DNA from 2 places in the Streptomyces sp. NPDC059499 genome. Region 1 is predicted to be linked to the other one. Evidence: riboswitches for the same ligand, from Rfam matches in the RefSeq annotation. Region 1 holds a riboswitch; the other holds the start of a gene.
The links. A riboswitch is a leader RNA that binds a small molecule or an ion and turns the genes downstream of it on or off. The one in region 1 is predicted to bind thiamine pyrophosphate.
Positions count from the first base shown of each region.

Region 2: linked by a shared signal. The riboswitch ahead of thiO (glycine oxidase ThiO) and the one ahead of thiC (phosphomethylpyrimidine synthase ThiC) in region 1 are both predicted to bind thiamine pyrophosphate.

Region 1 is NZ_JBHYTT010000002.1:539,944-547,052, forward strand. It holds gene ACFW9O_RS07855 (DUF5326 family protein) at 8-217, shown strand; gene ACFW9O_RS07860 (helix-turn-helix domain-containing protein) at 511-1,281, shown strand; gene ACFW9O_RS07865 (SsgA family sporulation/cell division regulator) at 1,383-1,820, shown strand; gene ACFW9O_RS07870 (YibE/F family protein) at 1,872-3,227, opposite strand; TPP riboswitch at 3,299-3,432, shown strand; gene thiC (phosphomethylpyrimidine synthase ThiC) at 3,425-5,254, shown strand; gene ACFW9O_RS07880 (DUF805 domain-containing protein) at 5,570-5,926, shown strand; gene ACFW9O_RS07885 (hypothetical protein) at 6,119-6,955, opposite strand.
Region 2 is NZ_JBHYTT010000006.1:34,984-42,092, forward strand. It holds gene metF (methylenetetrahydrofolate reductase [NAD(P)H]) at 1-235, opposite strand, end outside; gene thiE (thiamine phosphate synthase) at 358-1,008, opposite strand; gene ACFW9O_RS16095 (Rv2175c family DNA-binding protein) at 1,142-1,507, opposite strand; gene ACFW9O_RS16100 (NAD(P)/FAD-dependent oxidoreductase) at 1,575-2,738, opposite strand; gene ACFW9O_RS16105 (hypothetical protein) at 2,836-3,177, opposite strand; TPP riboswitch at 3,229-3,341, shown strand; gene thiO (glycine oxidase ThiO) at 3,339-4,556, shown strand; gene thiS (sulfur carrier protein ThiS) at 4,553-4,801, shown strand; gene ACFW9O_RS16120 (thiazole synthase) at 4,804-5,598, shown strand; gene pknB (Stk1 family PASTA domain-containing Ser/Thr kinase) at 5,736-7,109, shown strand, end outside.

The DNA of each region.
Region 1 (7,109 bases):
GATGGCGGTGCGGGAGATTTTCGCGGGGATGCCCTGGTGGGTGAAGTGGGTCGCGGTGCCTCTCATCGCGATCGTCGTGTTCGGCGGCCTCATCGCCAGCGTGGTCGGCTTCGTGATCGGCCTGCTGTTCAAGGCGCTGGTGTTCGTCGTCCTGGTGGGCGGTCTGATCTTCGTCGTGCGGAAGTTCCTGGCGTCCTCCTCCCGCAGCGACTGGTAAGCGGGAACGCCGGGAGGTGCCGGGCAGTCGGGCGGAGCGTGAGGGATCGGAGCCGGGCCGCAGATACGGCGATTAGCCCAGCTGAGCTAAGTCCAGGATGAAACCTCACCCGTGACGGACGGTGCCGATACAGTGGCAGACCGCTGCCGTCGGCTGGGAAATGACTGCCCGTCACCGTCCTGATCAGTGGTTTGTGCGACCGCCCGGTCTCCGGACCCCCGGCTCGCGGCGGGCCCGTGGGGGCGGCCCCCGCGGGAGGGCTGAACGCCCGTCACCATGCCTGGGGGTGACCTTTGACCACGGCATCGAGTACCGCTGTCCCGACGTTGATCGGTTCGGTTCAGCGGGCGTTGAGACTGCTGGAGGCTGTGGGCACCCATCGGGAAGGGGCGCCGGCGAAGCAGCTCGCGCGGGAAGCAGGGCTTCCCCTTCCCACCGCCTACCACCTTTTGCGCACCCTCACCCACGAGGGCTACCTGCGCAGGGAGAACGGCGTCTTCCTGTTCGGTGCAGCTGCCGAACGCCTCGTCGGAGGCCGGGCGGCCGCACCTCGTCGCGGTGTGATCATCGAATCGCTCGCGCACTGGGCCGATGTCATCGGCGCACCCGTGTACTGCGCCGTCTACCGCGACGGGGAGATCGACCTCGTCGCGGTGGCTGATACGCCCGACTTTCCCGCCGTCGAGGAGTGGGCAGCCTTCCGTGAGACCGGCCATGCGCATGCTCTCGGTCAGTGTCTGTTGGGCCAGCTCGACGAGAGGGCGCGTGAGGATCATCTGGACCGTCACCCAGTGCAACCGCTGACGCGCTACTCCGTAAGGGATCGTCCGGCGTTTCTCGACCGGATGAGATCGATGAACCGCATGGAACCCGTCGTTGAACGGCAGGAATATGCGCTGGGAACGGTCTGTGCGGCCATCCCGATCACTGTGGGAACTGCCGTGGCGGCCATGGCCATTTCACTGCCCCTGGACCAAGAGGAACGGTTGCTCCCCGCAGTCGAACAACTACGCTGTGAAGTGACCAGTCTCTTGCGCTCGTTCGTGTTCTCTATCAGTATCTGAAAAATCACTCCTTGTGATCTGCTATCGCGTGCACCACGATGGCGTCAATAGGGCCATGGGGGATCATTCCTGGCCAGATTCATCTACTGCGGGGTTGAACGATGCGCGAGTCGGTTCAAGCAGAGGTCATGATGAGCTTCCTCGTCTCCGAGGAGCTTTCGTTCCGTATTCCGGTGGAGCTCCGGTACGAAGTGGGCGATCCGTACGCGATCCGGATGACCTTCCACCTGCCAGGTGACGCCCCCGTCACCTGGGCCTTCGGCCGTGAGCTGCTGCTCGACGGTCTCAACAACCCGAGCGGCGACGGCGATGTGCACATCGGCCCGACCGAGCCCGAGGGTCTCTCCGACGTACACATCCGGCTCCAGGTCGGCACGGATCGGGCGCTCTTCCGCGCCGGCACGGCGCCTCTTGTGGCATTTCTCGACCGGACGGACAAGCTGGTGCCACTGGGACAGGAGCACACGCTGGGTGACTTCGACGGCAACCTGGAAGAGGCGCTGGGCCGCATCCTCGCCAAGGAACAGAACGCCGGCTGAACAGGGATCACCCGCTGAACAGACAACACCGGTGCCCCGTACGCCCGGCGCTCACGCCTTGCGGCGTCGGCCCTTCCCGGTCCGTACGGGGGCAGGGGCTCCGGCTTCCGCGTCGAGCCCCGTGCGGTCCGCGGAGACCACCAGGGCCGCGAGCACCGTCGTCACCGGCACCGAGGCGACCAGCCCGATCGATCCGACCAGGGTCCGGACGATCTCCATCGCGACCAGTTCGCTGGTGGCCACCGTTCCCACGCTGCTCTGGGCGATCGAGAAGAGCAGCAGCAGGGGCAGCGCGGCGCCCGCGTAAGCGAGTACCAGCGTATTGACGACCGAGGCGATGTGGTCGCGCCCGATCCTGATGCCTGCCCGGTAGAGCCGCCGTACGCCCATCGTCGGATCTGCCTGGTGCAGCTCCCAGACCGCCGACGTCTGGGTGACGGTCACGTCGTCGAGCACACCGAGCGAACCGATGATCACACCGGCCAGCAGCAGGCCGCTCATGTCGATGTCCGGGAACAGCCCGTGGATCAGGCCGGTGTTGTCGTCGGTGTTGCCGCTCAGGCTCGCCCAGCCGATGAAGAGCGAGCCCAGCAGCCCGATCAGCAGCAGCGAGACGAGCGTGCCGATGACGGCCACGGATGTGCGCGCGGTCAGCCCGTGGCACATGTACAGGGCGATCAGCATGATGGCGCTGGCCCCGATCACCGCGACGACCAGCGGATTCGAACCCTGCAGGATCGCCGGGAGGATGAACAGCGTCAGCACGGCGAACGAGACCACGAGTGCGATCAGCGCCATCAGCCCGCGCAGCCTGCCCACCACGATCACCGCGAGGGCGAAGATCCCGGCCAGCAGGGCCATCGGGAACGTACGGGCCACGTCGGTCACCGAGTACTGCAGATCACGGGGCGCGTCGGGCGCGTACGCCACCACCACCCCTTGGCCTTCCCTCAGTTGCCTGGTCGCGTCGGGCTGGATGATCTCGACGAACGTACGGCCCTTGTCCTTGCCGGTCGTCACCTCGACCGTGGCCTTCTTGCACAGCCCCGACTGCTCGTTGACCGCCTCACGCCCCGAGGGTGTCGAGGTGTCGCCGGTCGGCGGCACCTGCGAGGCGTTCACGTCCGCGCAGTCCACCTTGGCGACCTCCACCACCTTGCCCTGCTGTGTCTGCCGGTCGAAACCGACCCCCGTGCGCTCGTGGGAGGGCGCGCCGCCCGGCCAGAAGGCCACGAGCCCGACCAGGACCGCGGCGGCGAACGGGATCAGCACCGCGGCGATGACCTTGCGCAGATGCTTGGACACGGGCGCGGCGGGGCCGTGGCTGTGGGTGTGGCCCGGTGCATGGCTCTGCGTGCTGCCGGACCGGGGGCCGTGCGGTTCGGGGGCGCTCGGGGAGGACGTCACCGGGCGATCATCCCAAGAACGGGAGAGGCCCTCTGGCCAGCACGCCAGGAGGGAGGCTAGCGTGGAGGCACCTTTGCACACGCGGGAGCTCGGAGCACCGGGCTGAGAGGGCGCTGACCTCCGTATATCCGTACGGGACACGCTGCGCCGACCGCCGAACCTGTTACCGGGTAATGCCGGCGTAGGGAGTAGGTCTCATGACCACAGCGGACGCACGCACGCCTGCCTCGAAGCAGAATGCGCAGAACACCCAGAATGCGCAGGATGTGGCGAACAGCGAGGCCGGGAAGTCCATCGGCTGGCACAAGGGGTACGTCCAGGGCTCGCGCCCGGACCTCCGGGTGCCGGTCCGTCAGGTGCACCTCACCAACGGCAAGGACGTGACGCTCTACGACACGTCGGGGCCGTACACCGATCCCGCCACCGAGACCGATGTCCGCCGGGGGCTCGCGCCCCTGCGGGAGAACTGGATCATCGCCCGCGGCGACACCGAGGAGTACGCGGGCCGCCCCGCACGTCCCGAGGACGACGGGCTCAAGCACACCGCGCCGCGCGGCGGCCTGCGCAACCTCGACGCGGTCTTCCCGGGCCGTCCCCGTCAGCCCCGCCGCAGCCGCGACGGGCAGCCGGTCACACAGCTCGCCTACGCCCGCCGCGGCGAGATCACTCCGGAGATGGAGTACGTCGCGATCCGGGAGAACGTGGCGCCCGAGGTGGTGCGCGAGGAGATCGCGGCGGGGCGGGCCGTGCTGCCGGCCAACGTCAACCACCCGGAGATCGAGCCGATGATCATCGGCAAGCGGTTCCTGGTGAAGGTCAACGCCAACATCGGCAACTCCGCGGTCACCTCGTCCATCGAGGAGGAGGTGGACAAGATGACCTGGGCGACCAAGTGGGGTGCCGACACGGTCATGGACCTGTCCACCGGCCGCAACATCCACACCACGCGCGAGTGGGTCCTGCGCAACTCCCCCGTGCCGATCGGCACCGTTCCGCTCTACCAGGCCCTGGAGAAGGTGGACGGCCGGGCCGAGGAGCTGACCTGGGAGATGTACAAGGACACCGTCATCGAGCAGGCCGAACAGGGCGTCGACTACATGACGGTGCACGCCGGTGTCCGGCTCCCGTACGTCCCGCTGACGGCACGCCGCAAGACCGGCATCGTCTCCCGCGGCGGTTCGATCATGGCGGCCTGGTGCCTCGCGCACCACAAGGAGTCGTTCCTCTACGAGCACTTCGAGGAGCTCTGCGAGATCCTCGCGGCCTACGACGTGACCTACTCGCTCGGTGACGGACTGCGCCCCGGCTCCATCGCCGACGCCAACGACGAGGCGCAGTTCGCCGAACTGCGCACGCTCGGTGAACTGAACTCCGTCGCCAAGCGGTTCGGCGTCCAGACGATGATCGAGGGCCCGGGCCATGTCCCGATGCACAAGATCAAGGAGAACATCGACCTCCAGCAGGAGATCTGCGAGGAGGCGCCGTTCTACACGCTCGGCCCGCTGACCACCGATGTCGCCCCGGCGTACGACCACATCACCTCGGGCATCGGTGCGGCGATGATCGCCTGGTGGGGGACGGCGATGCTCTGCTACGTCACGCCCAAGGAGCACCTGGGGCTGCCGAACAGGGACGACGTGAAGACCGGCGTCATCACGTACAAGATCGCCGCGCATGCTGCGGATCTCGCCAAGGGCCACCCCGGGGCGCAGGAGTGGGACGACGCGCTGTCGGACGCCCGGTTCGAATTCCGCTGGGAGGACCAGTTCAACCTGGCGCTCGACCCGGACACGGCACGGGAGTTCCACGACGAGACGCTGCCGGCCGAGCCGGCCAAGACGGCGCACTTCTGCTCGATGTGCGGTCCGAAGTTCTGTTCGATGAAGATCAGCAGGAGCATCACGGAGCAGTTCGCCCCCGACCTGCTCCCCTCCGCCTCGGAGGAGGAGATCGAGGCGGGGATGCTGGAGAAGTCCAAGGAGTTCGCCGCGAGCGGCAACAGGGTGTATCTGCCGCTGGCGGACTGATACCGGGGACGCAGAAAAGGCGGCGCTGTCCTGGGCGTTACGTGCCCGGGACGGTGCCGCCTGGCTGTTCATCAGATTGTCCGCATTGGGCACGAAGAGTATGAACAATGGCTGGTTTCACGTGATGGATCCTCTGATCTCCTGATTCCAGGGGCAGTTCGGAGACGGTAGGGACACGAAAACGTGGCAGGTCTATGTACGTTTCGGCAGGGGCATGCCCTGGCTTGACCACTTCCTTATCTGTGCCTTACCTTCCGCTGTGCTTGGCCGAAAAAGTGTGCGCCCCGACGGGGGGCGCCAGGGGAGGGAAACACAGTGAGCTGGTACCTGAACGTCCTCAAGAACTACGCGGGCTTCAGCGGTCGTGCGCGCCGCAAGGAGTACTGGATGTTCGCGCTCTTCAACGTGATCATCGCCGGAGTCCTGCTCGGTATCGGTGCCGCCATCGACACGCAGATCCCGTACATCATCTACATCCTCGCTGTGATCATCCCCTCGCTCGCCGTCGTCGTCCGCCGACTGCACGACACGGGCCGTTCCGGCTGGTGGTTCCTGATCTCGTTCGTCCCGCTCGTGGGCGGCATCATCCTGCTCGTCTTCATGTGCTCCGAGGGCACGCACGAGGCCAACGAGTACGGCGCGAACCCCAAGCTGGCTCCGCAGGGCGTCTGAGTCCGGCGGGTGCTCCGACCGGATCGGAGCACCACCGCACACTGAACACAGCAGAGGCCGGGTGCAGCGAACTGCACCCGGCCTCTGCTGTGCCGGAACGCGGCACGGCGACTCAGGTCCGGGCCCGGAAGGACCACTCCCGGGGAACGGGGCCCGGCAGGACCACTCCGACGTACGGGAACTCGGGCCGGATCACTCCGGCTGGTGTTCAGGCCCGCCGAAGTCGGGACTGGTGAAGTCGGGGCTGGTGAAGGACGGACGCGGTCCGGCCGAGGGGCCGTCCTGCGGGCCGGAGAAGTCCGGTCTGCTGTAGCCGATCTTCGGGATGCGGTTCGCCGAGCGGTGCGGGGTCCGTGAGGCCGGCCCCGCGGTCGGGTCGGCCAGGGCGTCCCGCAGGAAGGGCAGGATGCCCCGCTCCAGCAGTGCGTGGCGCCAGGCCTCCCTGGCGCGTGCCACGTCCTCGGGCAACTCCTGCTCGTCGTCCATGGCCGGCAGCGCGGTGGCTCCGTTCCGCAGCGCGGTGATGAGGAGTCCGATCGCGGCGACCAGGATGGCCGCGGCGGCGACCGCCGCGAAGAACCATCCGGCGGCGACCAGGGTGCCCCCGAACGCCAGGGCCGGGCTGACCGCCTTCAGGAGATAGCCGACCAGCAGGAATATGAGGGCGGCGGAGCCGGCGAGCACGGGGGCCAGTGCGGCGATGACAGCAAGGGTTCCCGCACCTGCCCCGTCCGGTTCGTCAGGGGGCGGTCCGAGGGCTGACCCGAAGGCGGTCTCCGGGGCCGACGCATCGGCCGGTCCGCGCAGTTCGCCGCGGACCTTCACGTAGTGCTCGTACTCGGTAGCGGCCGCTGCGGTGATCAGAGCGGTGGCGTTCAGCGCCATCGTCCGCAGCTGTTCCGCGTTGAGCCGGTCCCCCACACCGTCCAGATCCGGGCGTTCGTGAGCATGGCGCAGAGAGTCGGCAAGGATCCGCTCGTACTCGGGTCGGTCCTCGGCCAGCAGGTGCGGAGCGCTTTTCATGTGCATCCCCCGATGCTCCGTAGGGCCTGATCGACCGCCTGGGCCGGGCAATCGGGCGGAAACGGAGGAGAGCCTGCTACTGATACGCCGATGGTAGAGCGACCACGGCACGGGTTGACAGGGGGTTTCCGGAAATAGGCCCAGTCGTCGGCGTTGTCAG
Region 2 (7,109 bases), on a different contig from region 1:
TCTGCTGGGTCGCCCGCACCGTCCCCGCACGCGTCGAACCGCCGGCTCCGTACGTCACGGAGACGAAGCTCGGACCCACCGCCTCGACACGCCGCAGGGCGTTCCAGAGGTTCCGTTCGCCCTTCTCGGTCTTGGGCGCCCAGAACTCGAACGAGTACGACGTTTTGCCGGTCGCGAGCAGCTCACGCACGGTGCGTGCGTGATCTGTCCTGGTGGAGGGTGTGCCAAGAGCCATACTGGGAGGTTAACCAGGGCTCGGCGGTACCCCAACCAGAGCGGGGCTTTTCGCCCGGATTGATGGGATTGCCGTCCACCCCTCGGACAGCTGCCTCCCCCCGGAGCCCGCGGTGCGCCCGCTCAGGCCGCGCTTGCCCTGATGCGCGCGGCGAGTGCCGCGGTCGCCGCGGCGGGATCCGCCGCTTCGGTGATCGCCCGCACGACAACGACCCGCCGTGCGCCCGCGTCCAGCACCTCGTCCAGATTTCCCGCGTCGATTCCGCCGATGGCGAACCAGGGGCGCGGCTGGTCGAGTGAGGCGGCGTAGCGGACGAGCCCCAGACCCGGGGCGTACCGGCCGGGCTTGGTCGGGGTGGGCCAGCAGGGGCCTGTGCAGAAGTAGTCGACACCCGTCTCGGCGACGGCCGCGTCCACTTCGGACTCGGCGTGGGTGGAACGGCCGATCACCGCCTCGGCGCCGATGACGGCGCGGGCGGCGGGCACCGGCAGATCGCCCTGTCCGAGGTGCAGCACGTCGGAGCCGATGGCGTGGGCGACGTCGGCCCGGTCGTTCACCGCGAGGAGTTTGCCGTGACGCTTGCAGGCGTCCGCGAACACGGCCAGGTGCTCGAGCTCCTCGGCGGCTTCCATGCCCTTGTCGCGCAGTTGCACGATGTCGACGCCGGAGGAGAGCACGGCATCGAGGAACGCGGGAAGGTCGCCCTGCCGTCTGCGGGCGTCCGTGCAGAGGTAGAGCCGGGCGTCGGCCAGCAGCGAGCGAGGCGTGGACATGGTGGATTTCCCCCCGTTGATTGGTCGCCGGCCCCACAGGCCGCCGACCTGGTGGTCGTCGGCCCGGCGGGTGCCGGTCACGGCAGAGCGCGGGCCGTGAAGCACGGCCCGCACCCCGCATACGGTCGTCCGGTCAGACGGCGAGCGCCTGGGCCCGGCGCTTCACCTCCGTACCGCGATTCTCACTCAGTGCCTGCGCGGGCGTGCCGGGCAGGCTCGGGTCGGGGGTGAAGAGCCACTCCAGCATCTCTTCATCGCTGTAGCCGTCGTCCCTCAGGAGCGTCAGGGTCCCTGCGAGGCCCTTGACCACCTTGTTGCCGTCGATGAAGGCGGCAGGCACCTGGAGCGTCCGCCTCTCACCACGCCGTACGGCGATGAGCTGGCCCTCCTTGACCAGCTGCCGTACGCGCGTCACCTCGACATCGAGCATTTCCGCGATGTCGGGAAGGTGGAGCCAGGCGGGGACGAGAACATCGGTCTTTGCGTCAATCTCGGTCACAGGGACAAGCCTGCCATCCCGGACCGACAGTCGGTAGCCGGGCCGCCCGTAAGGAGGTACCCGGGTCCTACAGCGCCGCCGCCTTCAGCTGTACGGAGGGGTCCGCGGCACGCACCGGATCGATGCGCGCCCCGGCCTCGATGAGCTTGCGCGCCTGGGAGAGGTCGCGCGGCCGGCTGACGGCGAGCACCGCGACCAGGACGCCCTCGCGCAGCCAGCAGACCGTCCAGGCGGGGTCCGCCGGGTCTCCGCGCCACAGCATGGTGTCGGCGGCGGCATGGTGACCGGCGTACTGCACGAACCGGCCGAACTGCTCGGACCAGAAGTAGGGCACCGGGTCGTACGTCCGGGGCTGCCCGTCCGCGAGGGCGGCCGCGACCGTCCGGGGCCCCTGGAGGGCGTTGTCCCAGTGGTGGACGAGCAGCCGCTCGCCGTAGCGGGCGGAGGGGAAGGAGGCGCAGTCGCCCACGGCGTAGACGTCGGGCAGGGAGGTGCGCAGCGAGCCGTCGGCGGTGATCGAACCGTCCGGGCCGAGCGCGATGCCGGAGTCCTCCAGCCAGCCGGTGGCGGGTCGGGCGCCGATGCCCACGATCACCGCTCCGGCGGGGACCACCCGTCCGTCCGCCAGGTGGACGGCACCGGGGTCGACACGCGCCACCCGGGCTCCGGTGAGGAGTTCGGCTCCGCTCTCGGCGTACCAGCGGGCCATCGGGGCGGCGACGTCGGCGGGCAGGGTGCCCGCGAGGGGGCGTTCCGCTGCTTCGACGACGGTGACCGCACAGCCCGCGGCACGGGCCGCGGTGGCGAATTCGGCTCCGATCCAGCCGGCACCCACGACCACGACGTCGTGCTGCCGCTCCAGGACGGGCCGCAGCCGTGCTGCATCGTCGACGGTACGCAGCAGATGGACGCCGGGAACGCCCTCGGAGCCGGGCAGGACGACGGGCTCGGCCCCGGTGGCGAGAACCAGCACGTCGTACGGGACGGGGCCCTCGGAGGTGTCCAGTTCGTGCGCGTCGGCGCGCAGTCCGCTCACGTCGAGGCCGAGGCGCAGGGTGATGTCCAGCGCCTCGAAGTCGACGTCGAAGGCGGAGTCCTCGGCCTTGCCGAGCAGGACCGCCTTCGACAGGGGCGGCCTGTCGTACGGCTGGTGCGGTTCCGCGCCGATCAGGGTGACCTGGCCGGCGAAGCCCTGTTCGCGCAGGGCCACGGCGGTCTGCACGCCCGCCATGCCGGCGCCGACGACCACGACCCGGTGTGGACTCTGTCCCGTTTCCCGCTGTTCCGTCTGCTCGCTCACCCGGCCACCCTAGTCATCTGACGGTTCGTCAGGTAGCGAGCTCCTCCACCACGCTCGTCCCGCTGCCCTCCTGGGACTCCCACTCCCACCGCTCGTCCAGCCGCACCCGGCCGTCGGGGAGTTCCGTGACGGTCGAGACGCAGTGGCCGCCGGAGGTCGTCCCGTCCTGCTTCAGCTGCACATAACGGAAGTCCAGGGTGTCGCCCTCCCTGGTGCCGACGAGATGTCCGCGGACGACGTCACCGCCCGCGTACTCGGCCCAGATCCGTCCCTCCCGCTCCCGGTAGGTGAAGCGTGTGCGGGTGCCGACCTGGCCGGGTGCCTGGTCTGCGACGGGCGACAGGACGAGTCCGTCGAGTGAACGGGCCACGGTGGCTGCTCCCTTACTGGCTGCGGGTGGCGGGGTTTAGGGTGGCCAACGTAAGGCACTCGCGGGAGCCCGGACGCACCGGGCTGAGAGGGAGGCTGGCCGGCCTCCGACCGTACGAACCTGATCCGGGTCATGCCGGCGAAGGGAGGGGCTGGACGCCCATGCGCATCTCCGAGAACGGATCCGACGTCCTGGTCGTCGGGGGCGGCATCATCGGCCTGGTGACCGCCTGGCGGGCGGCCGGGCGCGGCATGTCCGTCGCGGTCGCCGATCCCGAACCGGGCGGCGGTGCCGCCCAGGTCGCGGCCGGCATGCTCGCGGCCGTCACCGAACTCCACTACGGCGAGCAGACGCTGCTCGGCCTCAATGTCGCCTCCGCCGCCCGCTATCCGGCGTTCGTGGCCGAGCTGGAGGAAGCGAGCGGTCAGGAGACCGGCTTCCGTGCCTGCGGCACGCTGGCGGTCGCGCTGGACTCCGACGACCGGGCCCATCTGCGGGAGCTGCACGCCCTGCAGCAGCGTTCGGGGCTGGAGTCGGAGTGGCTGAGCGGCCGCGAGTGCCGCCGGCTGGAGCCGATGCTGGCGCCCGGCGTGCGCGGCGGACTGCGGGCGGACGGCGACCACCAGGTGGATCCCCGTCGGCTGGCCTCGGCCCTGGTCACCGCGTGCGAGCGGGCCGGTGTGGTCTTCCACCGGGCCCGGGCGGAGCGGCTCCGTGTGACGGGCGGCCGGGCGGCCGGAGCGGTCCTCGCGGACGGTACGGAGCCGATCGCCGACCAGGTCGTGCTGTCCGCCGGCAGTCTCAGCGGCAGACTCGCCGGGGTCCCCGAGGAGGTCGTGCCACCGGTCCGCCCGGTCAAGGGGCAGGTGCTGCGTCTGGCCGTGCCGCCCGCGTACGCCCCTTTCCTCAGCCGGACCGTACGGGCCGTGGTCCGCGGCAGTCACGTCTACCTCGTCCCGCGCGCCAACGGCGAGCTGGTCGTGGGTGCGACCAGCGAGGAGATGGGCTGGGACACGACGGTCACCGCGGGCGGGGTCTACGAACTGCTGCGCGACGCCCACGAGCTGGTACCGGGCATCACCGAACTGCCGCTGACCGAGACCCGCGCGGGCCTGCGTCCCGCCTCTCCGGACAACGCCCCGCTGCTGGGCCCGACGGCACTGCCCGGCCTGCACCTCGCCACCGGCCACCACCGCAACGGGGTTCTGCTGACGCCCGTCACCGGTGACGTGATGGGCCATGTGCTGGCCACCGGCGAACTGCCCGCAGAGGCGCGCCCCTTCGCGCCGAGCCGCTTCGCGTCCTCCGGCCGGGGGTCCGCGTCACCGACCCCCTCCCCCGGAGCCCTCACTTCAGCACCTCAGGAGCAGCCCGCATGACTGAGCCCCTGCCCACCGCCGCTTCCGCATCTGCGCTCCCGTCCGTGTCCGTGTCCGTCAACGGGGAGCACCGCACCGTCCCGGCCGGTACCGCGCTGGACACCCTGGTCGCGACCCTGACCGCGGCGCACTCCGGTGTCGCCGCCGCGGTCAACGAGGCCGTCGTGCCGCGCGGCCAGTGGTCCGCCACCGCTCTCGGCGAGGGTGACCGCGTCGAGGTCCTCACCGCGGTCCAGGGAGGCTGACCATGTCGGACGATCTCTTCACGCTCGGCTCCACCGCCTTCTCGTCGCGGCTGATCATGGGGACGGGCGGTGCGCCCAGCCTCGAGGTGCTGGAGCGCTCCCTGATCGCCTCGGGAACCGAGCTGACCACCGTCGCGATGCGCCGGCTCGATCCGACCGTGCAGGGCTCGGTGCTCTCCGTCCTGGAGCGGCTCTCCATCCGCGTGCTGCCCAACACCGCCGGCTGTTTCACCGCGGGCGAGGCCGTTCTGACCGCCCGGCTGGCCAGGGAGGCCCTCGGCACCGACTGGATCAAGCTGGAGGTCGTGGCCGACGAGCGGACCCTGCTGCCCGATCCGATCGAGCTGCTGGACGCCGCCGAGACCCTGGCGGACGAAGGCTTCACCGTCCTCCCGTACACGAATGACGACCCGGTCCTCGCCCGGAAGCTCCAGGACGTGGGGTGCGCGGCGATCATGCCGCTCGGCTCCCCCATCGGCTCCGGGCTCGGCATCCGCAACCCGCACAACTTCCAGCTGATCATCGAGCAGGCCGCGGTTCCGGTGATCCTCGACGCGGGGGCGGGGACCGCTTCGGACGCGGCGCTGGCGATGGAGCTGGGGTGCGCCGCTGTGATGCTCGCCTCAGCGGTGACCCGGGCGCAGGAGCCGGAGCTGATGGCCGCGGCGATGCGGCACGCGGTGGACGGCGGGCGCCTGGCGTACCGGGCCGGCCGGATCCCGAAGCGGCATTTCGCCGAGGCGTCCTCGCCCGCCGAGGGCCGGGCGGTGCTGGATCCGGAGCGCCCGGCCTTCTGACACGGCCGCCCGACCTGCTCACACGGCTGCTCCCAGGTCACAACACATACATGTCCCTGTCACGGCTCGGCTTCAGAACGGTCCCCGGGCTGCCCCGGGCCGTCCGCCGTGTCCGTGGCGGCTCGTAGACTCGACCCGTGGACACGACCCTCCAGGACCCCCTCGTCGGGCAGCTGCTCGACGGCCGCTACCGCATCGATGCGCGCATCGCCGTCGGCGGCATGGCCACGGTCTACCGGGCCGTGGACACCCGGCTCGACCGGGTGCTCGCCCTCAAGGTGATGCATCCGGCCCTTGCGACCGACGCCGCGTTCGTCGAGCGCTTCATCCGCGAGGCCAAGTCCGTGGCCCGGCTGGCGCACCCCAATGTGGTGGCCGTCTTCGACCAGGGTGCCCAGGGCGCGTACGTGTACCTGGCGATGGAGTACGTCGCGGGGTGCACCCTGCGCGATGTCCTGCGTGAGCGGGGCGCCCTGCAGCCGCGGGCCGCACTGGACATCCTGGAGCCGGTCCTCGCCGCGCTCGGTGCCGCTCACCGGGCGGGCTTCGTCCACCGCGACATGAAGCCGGAGAACGTCCTGATAGGGGACGACGGCCGGGTGAAGGTCGCCGACTTCGGTCTCGTGCGGGCGGTGGGCACGGTCACGGACACCACCGGCTCGCTCCTGGGCACCGTCTCGTACCTCGCCCCGGAGCAGATCGAGCACGGCACGGCCGACACCCGCACCGATGTGTACGCCTGCGGGGTCGTGCTGTACGAGATGCTGACCGGCGGCAAGCCGCACACCGGTGAGACCGCCGCACAGGTCATCTACCAGCACCTCAACGAGGACGTCCCGGCCCCGTCCGTGGCGGTTCCGGGTCTGGCGGCAGGGCTGGACGAGCTGGTGGCGGGCGCCACCGCCCGCAACCCCGAGGCACGGCCCCATGACGCGGTGGCCCTGCTGGCCCGGTCCCGCGAGGTGCGTGCCGGTCTGACCGAGGAGCAGCTGGACGCGCTGCCTCCGCAGGCCCTCGCCGAGACGCGTGACGCCGCCGACGACCGTACGAGCGTGATCCCGCGGGTCATCCCGGCCGGCCAGGGCACCGCGCACCACACCAGCCGCCTGGAGATGCCCCCGCTGCCGCCGCGGACGGGTGGCCGCCGGCCGTTCGCCGCCGGATCCCGGCGCGGGATGTTCGCGACGCTCGTCGCCCTGCTGCTGGTCCTGGGGGCCGGTGCGGGTGTCTGGTACATCAATTCGGGGCAGTTCACCCGGGTCCCCTCGCTGCTGGGCCAGACCCAGACGGCGGCGGAGAAGCGGCTCGCGGACGCCGGTCTCGACGTGGGGGGCGTGAAGCGTTCCTACAGCGACACGGTGGATCGCGGCAGGGTGATCAGCACCGATCCCGGATCGGGCGAGCGGATCCGGGGCAACGACGCGGTGAAGCTGGTGATCTCGCGCGGGCCGGAGATCGTGCAGGTGCCCGACGTCGAGGGCATCGCGCTCGCCGATGCCCGGCGCGAGCTG